Regions from separate parts of the Streptomyces sp. x-80 genome, predicted to be linked through region 1. Evidence: riboswitches for the same ligand, from Rfam matches in the RefSeq annotation. Region 1 holds a riboswitch; each other region holds the start of a gene.
What was found. A riboswitch is a leader RNA that binds a small molecule or an ion and turns the genes downstream of it on or off. The one in region 1 is predicted to bind cobalamin.
Positions count from the first base shown of each region.

Region 2: another riboswitch for cobalamin. It lies ahead of ACLJWH_RS36910 (cobalamin biosynthesis protein); the one in region 1 lies ahead of ACLJWH_RS09100 (ribonucleoside-diphosphate reductase subunit alpha).
Region 3: another riboswitch for cobalamin. It lies ahead of ACLJWH_RS00835 (CoA-acylating methylmalonate-semialdehyde dehydrogenase); the one in region 1 lies ahead of ACLJWH_RS09100 (ribonucleoside-diphosphate reductase subunit alpha).

Region 1 covers NZ_JAJPWM010000004.1:220,893-224,157, reverse strand. Annotated here, with positions in the region: gene ACLJWH_RS09100 (ribonucleoside-diphosphate reductase subunit alpha) at 1-1,555, opposite strand, end outside; cobalamin riboswitch at 1,717-1,876, opposite strand; gene ACLJWH_RS09095 (Uma2 family endonuclease) at 1,993-2,586, shown strand; gene mctP (monocarboxylate uptake permease MctP) at 2,680-3,265, opposite strand, start outside.
Region 2 covers NZ_JAJPWM010000027.1:51,108-54,372, reverse strand. Annotated here, with positions in the region: gene ACLJWH_RS36915 (cobyric acid synthase) at 1-190, opposite strand, end outside; gene ACLJWH_RS36910 (cobalamin biosynthesis protein) at 201-1,250, opposite strand; cobalamin riboswitch at 1,380-1,536, opposite strand; gene ACLJWH_RS36905 (hypothetical protein) at 1,740-2,585, shown strand; gene ACLJWH_RS36900 (hypothetical protein) at 2,564-2,800, opposite strand; gene ACLJWH_RS36895 (anion permease) at 2,826-3,265, opposite strand, start outside.
Region 3 covers NZ_JAJPWM010000001.1:221,524-224,788, reverse strand. Annotated here, with positions in the region: gene ACLJWH_RS00840 (short-chain fatty acyl-CoA regulator family protein) at 1-1,286, shown strand, start outside; cobalamin riboswitch at 1,438-1,636, shown strand; gene ACLJWH_RS00835 (CoA-acylating methylmalonate-semialdehyde dehydrogenase) at 1,902-3,265, shown strand, end outside.

The DNA of each region.
Region 1 (3,265 bases):
CGCCGGCCTGCTCGGTCGGGTAGAAGTTGATGTCCACGACGCGGTCGAGGAAGGTGACGGCGGTGCGGACGGTCGCGTCCAGCCGCGCCCAGTCCATCTCACCGTCCTCGCCCAGGTGGGCCGCCAGGTTCACGGAGCCCAGGTTGCAGACGGCCGTCTCCCCGTCGTCCGTCACCTCCAGGATCTCGGTGCACAGGTTGGACGAGTGGACGACCTTGCCGGGCTCGGCGGTCTGGTTGGCGGTGCGGTTGGCGGCGTCCTTGAACGTCATCCAGCCGTTGCCGGTCTGCGCCAGGGTGCGCATCATGCGGGAGTACAGCAGCCGGGCGGGGATCTGCTTGAGCGCCTTGCCCTCGGCCTCGGCCCTGCGGTACGCGGCGTCGAACTCGTCGCCCCACAGGTCCACCAGCTCCGGCACGTCGGACGGCGAGAACAGCGACCAGTCGGCGTCCGCCTCGACCCGGCGCATGAACTCGTCCGGGATCCAGTGCGCGATGTTCAGGTTGTGCGTACGGCGGGCCTCCTCACCGGTGTTGTCGCGCAGCTCCAGGAACTCCTCGATGTCGGCGTGCCAGGTCTCCAGGTAGACACAGGCGGCACCCTTGCGCCGGCCGCCCTGGTTCACCGCGGCCACCGAGGCGTCCAGGGTGCGCAGGAACGGCACGATGCCGTTGGAGTGCCCGTTGGTGCCGCGGATCAGCGACCCGCGGGCGCGGATCCGGGAGTACGAGAGGCCGATACCGCCGGCGTGCTTGGAGAGCCGGGCGACCTGGTGGTAGCGGTCGTAGATCGAGTCGAGCTCGTCCAGCGGCGAGTCCAGCAGATAGCAGGAGGACATCTGCGGGTGGCGGGTGCCGGAGTTGAAGAGGGTGGGGGAGGAGGGGAGGTAGGAGAGCGAGCTGGTGAGGCGGTACAGCTCGGCGACATCGTCCAGCGCGGCCACGGAGTCGTTCTCCGCGAGACCGCAGGCCACCCGCAGCAGGAAGTGCTGGGGGGTCTCGATGACCTGCCGGGTGGTGGGGTGGCGCAGGAGATAGCGGGAGTGCAGGGTGCGCAGCCCGAAGTAGCCGAACCGGTCGTCGGCGCCGTCGGCCAGGGCCGCGTCGACCAGCGCGTCCAAGCGGGCCGCGTGGGTCCGCACGAACGCGGCGGTCGCGTCGGCGATCAGGCCCTCGCGGTGGCCGGTGTCGACCGAGGCGGAGAAGGAGACGGCGCCCTGGCCCGCGGCCTCCTCCGCGATGGCGAGGGTGAGCAGGCGCGCGGCGAGCTTGGAGTACTGCGGCTCGTCGCCGATCAGTCCGGCCGCCGCGTCGATGGCCAGTGACCGCAGCTCGGCCTCGTCGGAGCCGGGGTGCCGGCCGCGCAGCGCGGCGGCGGCCACCTTGCCGGGGTCGGTCGCGGTCAGGTCCTCGGTCAGCTCGGTCAGGGTGCGCAGCAGGGCGACCCCCGGACCGTCCTCGCCCGCTCCGGTGCGGCCGGCGGGGACGCCGAGCGTGGTCACCGCGGGCTGTCCGACCTCGGCGTCTGACGCGGGCTCCGTTGGCGCGATGGTCACGTGGTGCTCTCCCTCACTCGGCGGGGGCCAGGAGGGGCGGGGCGCGACGGGCGCACGCGGGCGTGCGGCACCCCGGTACGGTTCGGGGTGCGCGGGCACACCGCGCGGCGTCCACCGGCCCAACCCGCGAGGCCCGGACGTATCAACGCCCGCACCGACGGCGGCGCGGACGTACCGTCGGCAGGTCCTCGGACTCACGGGCGCGCGAAGGGGCCGAATGGCCATATATGCGCGCTCATACACCGTTGCGGGACAGTTCCGGATTCCCACCGGATTTCCCTGCGGCGACAGCGAGGACGAGCATACATGTGGGGGTGGCCCCTCGCGCGCACCCCCACATGTAGTGAGTCGTCAGTGATGGAGCGGTATCTGTCAGTGCTCGCCGCTATGGTTGATTTCAGGTTTCTTGCTACGTCTGACAGCGAGGAGAAGGCCCCATGGCCGCGCTCACCGACCGGCCGCACATCACGCTCACCGAGCACTTCGAAGAGGCCGCCCGGATACTCGCCCGCCGAGAGGAAGGCGCGCGGCTGGAGTTCGTCGACGGGCGGATCCGGAGCAGATCCCTGCCGGACGGGGACCACGGGCGGATCGTCGAGTGGCTGACGCGGCGCTGCCTCCGCTCACGCCCTGAGCTGTGGCTCCACCCGGGCCAGGGACTCAGGGTGCAGGCGCACCGCGGCGGCCGTGCCCGCCCGGACGGCTCGCTCGCGTCCAGCGAGGCGTTCGTCGGCCAGGGCGAATGGGCCGATCCCGACCCGGTGCTGATGGTGGTCGAGGTCGCCTCCTGCGACTCCGACTCCGGCACCGACCAGCACGACCGGGTGGAGAAGCCCCGCGCGTACGCGGAGACCGGTATCCCGTTGTACCTGCTGATCGACCGTCAAGCCTGTCAGGTGACTCTTTACAGCGAGCCCGACGGTAGCCGCTACGAGGACGTGCACACCGTCCCGTTCGGCAGGGCGCTCCGCCTGCCGGACCCGGTGGGCATCATGCTCGAAACCGAGGCGCTCAAGGACTGGGTGGGCTGAGCGCGCGCATGGCGCGCCGCGCCCCGGCACACCGACGGGCCGCCGCGCCCCGAGGGGACGCGACGGCCCGTTGACCGCGTGCGAGCCGCCGGCTCAGTGCCCGGCCGGGGAACTCACCGTGGCCGGGGGCAGATCGGGGGTGACGCCCTTGTCGCCGACGTCCGCGGTGTAGTCGGCGGGGCTGGTCTCGTCGACGCCGTCCGGGGCCTTCAGGGCCCGCAGGACGACCGTCAGCACGACCGTCACCAGGACGTTCAGCACGAACGCGGTGAGGCCGATGTAGCCGATCTGGCCGATACCGGGGATCTCCTTGCTGGAGCCGCCGAAGTGCGCCTGGGTGGGGCTGGCCACGCCGTACGCCGCGAGGGTGCCGTAGAGCATGCCGGCCGCCCAGCCGGCCAGCAGCGCCCAGCGGTGGAACCAGCGGGTGAACAGGCCGCCGACCAGCGCCGGCATGGTCTGGAGGATCCAGATGCCGCCCAGCAGCTGGAAGTTGATCGCCACGGTCTTGTCCATGGTCAGGACGAAGATCAGCGCGCCCACCTTCACCAGCAGGGAGACCAGTTTGGCGACCTTGTGCTCCTGCGCCGCCGTGGCGTCGGGCTTGAGGAAGTCCTTGTAGACGTTACGGGTGAAGAGATTGGCGGCGGCGATCGACATGATGGCCGCGGGCACCAGC
Region 2 (3,265 bases), on a different contig from region 1:
CGCCCTCGCGCGTCACGAACGAGTTCAGCGACATGTTCTGCGCCTTGAACGGCGCCACCCGCACACCCTGCCGCACCAGCCAGCGGCAGATACCCGCCGTGACCACGCTCTTGCCCGCGTCGGATGTCGTGCCGGCCACCAGCAGGCCGCCGCCGACGGTCCCGCCGGACGCCTTGAACCGCCCGTTCACCGGGACCTCCTCATCTGCCGGGCCGCCGGCCCGTCGTGAACCTCGTGCTGTCCGCCGCGCCCGCCGCCCGCCGCGCCGCCGCCGACCGGGCCGCGCCGACCGCGAACCGGCCCGCGACCGTCACCGCCAGCGCCAGCGCACTCACCCGGCGGGAGAGCCGGACCGCCCGCTCGATATCGGGCACCCCGGCCTGCCGCGCCCCGCCGTTGAGCACCGGCCGGTGCTCGACCCGCCCGCCGTACGTCAGCGTGCCGCCCAGCCGCACCCCCAGCGCACCCGCGAACGACGCCTCCACCGGGCCCGCGTTGGGGCTCGGGTGCGCGCCGCCGTCGGCCCGCCAGGCCCGCAGCGCACCGCGCCGGCCGGGGCCCGCGAGCACCGTCAGCGCCGCGGTCAGCCGGGCGCCCGGCCACCCCGCCACATCGTCGAGCCGGGCCGCGGCCCAGCCGAACCGCCGGTAGCGCGGCGACTTGTGACCGACCATCGCGTCCAGTGTGTTCACCGCCCGGAACGCCACCAGGCCCGGTACGCCGCCCACCGCACCCCACACCAGGGCGCCCACCACCGCGTCCGAGGTGTTCTCCGCGACCGACTCCACCACCGCGCGCGCCATCTGCGGCCCGTCCAGCGCCTGCGGATCGCGCCCGCACAGATGCGGCAGCCGCTCCCGCGCCGCGGTCAGCTCGCCGGCCGCCAGCGCACCGCCGACGGCCCGCGCCTCCCGGCCCAGCGAGGTGCCGCCCAGCACCGCCCAGACGGCCGCCGCGGTGAGCGCGGTCCCCGCGGCCGTACGCGCGGGGCGGGGGAGGGCACCGGGGCGGGGCGCCGGACCCCGTACCGCGCGCTGGAGGAGCGCGGCGCCGGCGGCCGCGCCGCCCGCGCACAGCACCGTATGGACCGCGCCGTACCCCCGGTGGTCGCGCCAGAGCCCGCGCTCGGCGGCGGCCGCGGCCCGGCCGAACGCGGCCACCGGATGGCCGCGCCGGGGGTCCGCCGCGATCAGGTCGCCGAGAAAGCCGAGGGCCGCGCCGCACGCGTACGTGACGTGTTCGCCGCGCATCGGATCAGACCGCCGTCACGCCTCGAAGGGAGCGTGCCACGGCACGGAGTGGGGGGCTCGAACGGCGGCCGGGCATGGCGGTATGTCCTCACTCAGGGTCCGCGCCCTGGTTCGACGTGACGGCGACCAGAGTCTCCTGGCTCCCCGGATCAACGCTTCCCCCGGCCTTCCCGCCCGTGCCGCACGCGACCTGACGGACGGGGCGAGGCGGGCCGTGACCTTCTGTGGAGGAACGCTCCCCGGTGACAGTGGCGGGACCGCGCCGGATTCGCACCGGACTTCCTCTGCTGTCGCCGAATGGCTCCGGCAGTCCACCACGCCCCGGCATTACCGTCAACTCACCCTTGACCTGCGGCGCTGCCCGCCGACCGGCACTGTGGCGCAGACCACAGGGTGCCCGGCGGGGCGTCGGACGGTTGCCCTGGACCTGATCCCGCGTCACTGTCCGGTGCACGGTGGGCGACGACGCCGCCGGAAGGGGGCCGGGGGATGCCGGAGAGCGCCAACGGCGGCGACCCGGAGGCGGCCGGCTTCACCAGGGGCGAGCAGGTCGGCGCGCTCCAGCAGGGCGTCGCCGACGTCAAGGACCGGCTGGACCCGATCATGCCGCACGAGGTCACGGCCATGGACGAGACGGAGAGCCGCCGCTGGTTCGCCGACGGCCGCGCCCTGTTCATGCGCAACCGGCCGGTCGAGTACGCCTCGGTCGCCGGGGAGCTCAAGGCCGGCGTCCGGTTCGACGTCGCCGAGCTGCCGGGCCGGCCCACCGACGGCAGACGGATGTCCGTCCTCGGCGGCCAGAACCTCGCGATCTCCGCCGACAGCACCCGGCCGAACGGCGCCCGTGCCCTGATCGAGGGCGCTGACCGGTCCGGCCGCCGAACGCTGCCTGCCGGAGCGGGAGTTCGCCGCGACCCGCGACCCGCGACCCGCGACCCGCGACTCGGCGTACCGGGAGGCGGGGAAGGCGCCCGTCCGCCCGCCGGCACCCGGGGCCGCCGACCGCGGCGAGGCCGGTGCGACGCGGCAGCCGGCCGGCCGGGAGCCGCCCTGCACCCGGATGCTGTACGCGGCGCGGCGGGCGGCCGAACCGCGCCCGCGCAGCGCCCACCACCAGACCTTCAGCAAGGTCGTACAGGTCCGGGTCTCCGAGTACCTGGGCAGCCGGGGCGGCACGGCCATCGCGGACGCGCCGGCCAGAGAACCAGAGAACCGGAGAAACGGACGAGGCGCTCGGCGGCCGCGGCTGATGCCGCCGGCCGCCGAGCGCCTCGCCGGGGTACCGGATCCGGGGCGCGCCGGCCCCGGGCGGGTCAGGTGGCGACGATCAGATAGATGCCGTACGCCACGGCCGCCGCGCACAGCGCGAAGGCGGCCACCGCCGCGGTCCGCGCGCCCGCGCCGGGTCCGTCGGCCACCGCCGTCTCGCCCTCCTGGCGCGGCCTGCGGGACGTACCGACGATGCCGACGGTGAACAGGCCCACGATGCCGACCGTCACCACGAGGCTGACGCCGAAGACCTGGCCGAGAGCTGCCCATTCGATGTTCATGGCTGACTTCCTTGACTGAGGGCCGCTAGTGGCCGGCGGTCGCGGCCCCGGCGCGCGGGGCGGCCACCTGGACGGGCGGGCCGGCCTGCGCGACGGTGGCCGCGGGGGCCACCGGACCTGCCGGGGGAGGGGAGACGGTCTGCAACGCGGTGGTGACGACGCCCGCCGGCTCCGCGGGAGCGACCTCGTTGACGTTGGTGTGGTCGACCGGCTTGCGCCGGGAGGCGGCCCAGATCGCACCGCAGACGGCGAGCGCCAGGACCGCGACCGTCGCCACGCCCCAGTCGCCCTGGTCGGCCAGGAACGCGGCGCCCGCCGCGACGAGACCGGCGGCCGGCAGCGTCAGGCACCAGGCGATGACCATCCGTCCGGCGGTGGACCAGCGCACCACGCCGCCCTTGCGGCCCAGGCCCGAGCCCATCACGGAACCGGAGCAGACCTGCGTCGTGGAGAGCGCGAAGCCGA
Region 3 (3,265 bases), on a different contig from region 1:
CCCTCACCGCTCCGGTGCTGCTGCGGATCGCCGAGGTGTTCGGCGTCGATCCGGAGTTCTTCTCCGAGGCCGACGAGGAGCGGCTCGCCACCGCGCTGCGGGCGGCCCTGGGGGACGAGGCGTGCGGCGCCCCGGTGCCGCAGGAGGAGGCCGCCGATGTCGCGCGCGACCATCCCGAGGTCGCCCGCGCACTCGTCGCGCTGCATCAGCGCTACCGGGACGCCGCCGAACGGGTCGTCGCGCTCGCCGCTCCGGAGGACACCGCGGCCCTGCTGCCCATCGAGCCCCACGACGAGGTACGGGATTTCTTCTACGCCCACCACAACCACTTCGGTGATCTGGACGCCGCGGCCGAGCGGACCGCCGCGAGCCTGGGTCTCGGTCCGGCGGGGCGGGCGGCCGACGCGCTCGTGGACCTGCTCGCCGTCCGGTATCGCGTCAAGGTGGTCCAGGCCGATCCCGAACGGTCGGCCGACGCCCGGCACTTCGACGCCGGCAGCGGGCTGCTCCTGCTGTCACCGTGGCTCAGCGAGGGGCAGCGCGCCTTCCAGCTCGCCACCCAGCTCGCCCTCCTGGAACATGCCGCGCTGCTGGACGCCCTGGTGGCGGGCAGCGCACTCGGCTCGTCCCGGTCGGCGGGGCTGGCCCGGATCGGGCTGGCCAACTACTTCGCCGGCGCCCTGCTCATGCCGTACACCGCCTTCCACCGGGCCGCCGAGGAACTGCGTTACGACATCGAACTGCTCCAGGCCCGTTTCGGTGTCGGCTTCGAGACCGTGTGCCACCGGCTCTCCACCCTCCAGCGCACCGGCCACCGCGGCGTGCCCTTCTCCTTCCTGCGCGCCGACCGGGCCGGCAACATCTCCAAGCGGCAGTCCGCCACCGACTTCCACTTCTCCCGGCTCGGCGGCACCTGTCCGCTCTGGACGGTGTACGAGGCGTTCTCGGCCCCCGGCCGCATCCTCACGCAGGTCGCCGAAATGCCCGACGGCAAGCGGTACTTCTGGGTGGCCCGCACCGTCACCCGGGGCGGCTTCGGACACCGGGCGCCGCGCGCCGAGTTCGCCGTCGCGCTGGGCTGCGAACTCCGGCACGCCCAGCGCCTGGTGTACGCGGCGGGCATCGCCCTGGACGATCCGGGCTCCGCGACGCCGATCGGGCTGGGCTGCCGCATCTGTGAACGCCGGGACTGCGCCCAGCGGGCCCGGCCCCCGGCCGGCGGACGGCTGGCCGTCGACCCGGACCGGCGTACGCATGTGCCCTATCCGGTGATCGCGGACAGCTGAGCCGCTCGGGCGGCGACCGGGCCTGGCGGGGAACGGGGTGCGTGCGCCGGACGCGGGCCGCCGGCTCGGTCAGGTCTCCGCCCCCGAACCCCATACCGCGAGGTCAGTTGGCGGTGCACCATCAGGGGCGGCAGGCCGGGGGTGGACTTACTAGGACGTCCAACTATATGGTCGGGGCGAAGGCCCGCGGTGCAGGGAAGCCGGTGTGATTCCGGCGCGGTCCCGCCACTGTGACCGGGGAATACGCTCTTCGAGCTGGACAGGCCACTGACGGAGAAGTCCGTCGGGAAGGCCGGGGAGCGTGTGCTGATCCGGGAGTCAGGATACCTGCCGCGGGATGTTCCGTGTTGTCCACGAGGATGGAGCAGACACGCATGGCACCGGTGTGTATCCACGATTCTGGTGATCCGGCCCGGCGAGCACCGACAGCTCCCGCCTGAGGGCCGCCGAGCCCCGGGACTCCCCTGCTGAGCGGCCACCCTGCCGTACGCACCTGACCCGGTCGGCTCGCCGCCCTCCATGCCGTTCTCCCGCACCGCAGGTCCGCGCGCTCAGCCGCGCGCGTTCCGTGCCGTGTGGCCGTCCTCGGACCTCACCTGACGAGAGCAGGTACCCATGGCCCGTGAACATGTCCGCGCAGTCGCACGTGAGTTGACCCATTTCATCGGCGGAAAGCACACCCCGGGGACGTCGGGGGCGTTCGGCGATGTGTACGACCCCAATACCGGCGAAGTGCAGGCCCGTGTCCCGCTCGCCGACCGGGCGGAGACCGAGGCGGCGATCGCCGACGCCGCCGAGGCACAGCGCGGGTGGGGCGAGTGGAATCCCCAGCGCCGCGCGCGTGTGCTGCTCCGTTTCCTCCAGCTCGTCGAGGCCGAGCGGGACTCCCTGGCGCGACTGCTCTCCGCCGAGCACGGCAAGACGGTGGCGGACGCCCACGGTGACCTGCAACGCGGCCTGGAGGTCGTCGAGTTCGCCGCGGGCATTCCGCACCTGCTGAAGGGAGATTTCACCGACAACGCGGGGACCGGCATCGACGTGCACTCCCTGCGCAGCCCGATCGGTGTCGTCGCCGGCATCACCCCGTTCAACTTCCCGGCCATGATCCCGCTGTGGAAGGCCGCACCGGCGATCGCCTGCGGCAACTCCTTCCTCCTCAAGCCGTCCGAGCGCGACCCGTCCGTGCCGCTCCGCCTCGCCGAGCTGTTCCTGGAGGCGGGGCTGCCACCGGGCGTCCTGAACGTCGTGAACGGTGGCAAGGAGGCGGTCGACACCCTCCTCGAAGACCCGCGGGTCGGCGCGCTCGGCTTCGTGGGCTCCACGCCGATCGCCGCGCACATCTACGCCACCGCCGCCGCGCACGGCAAGCGCGCCCAGTGTTTCGGCGGCGCCAAGAACCACATGATCGTGATGCCGGACGCCGACCTCGACCAGGCGGTGGACGCGCTGATCGGCGCGGGCTACGGCTCGGCCGGCGAGCGGTGCATGGCCATCTCCGTCGCCGTGCCGGTCGGCGAGCGCACCGCCGACGCCCTGGTGGCGCGCCTCAAGGAGAGGATCGGCGCGCTGCGCATCGGCCGCAGTGACGACCCCGAGGCGGACTTCGGGCCCCTGGTGAGCCGCGACGCCCTGGAGCGGGTCCGTTCGTATGTGGATCTCGGGGTCGAGGAGGGTGCCGAACTCGTCGTCGACGGGCGGGACTTCCGCCTCGCCGGGCACGAGAGCGGATTCTTCGCCGGCGCGTCCCTCTTCGACCGGGTCACCCCGGCCATGCGGATCTACCAGGAGGAGATCTTCGGCCCTGTCGTGTCGGTCGTACGCGCGGCGGATTACGAGGAGGCGCTGCGGCTGCCCAGCGAGCATCCGTACGGCAACGGCGTGGCCATCTTCACCCGGGACGGCGACACCGCGCGCGACTTCACCCGCCGGGTGAACACGGGCATGGTCGGTGTGAACGTGCCGATCCCGGTGCCCGTCGC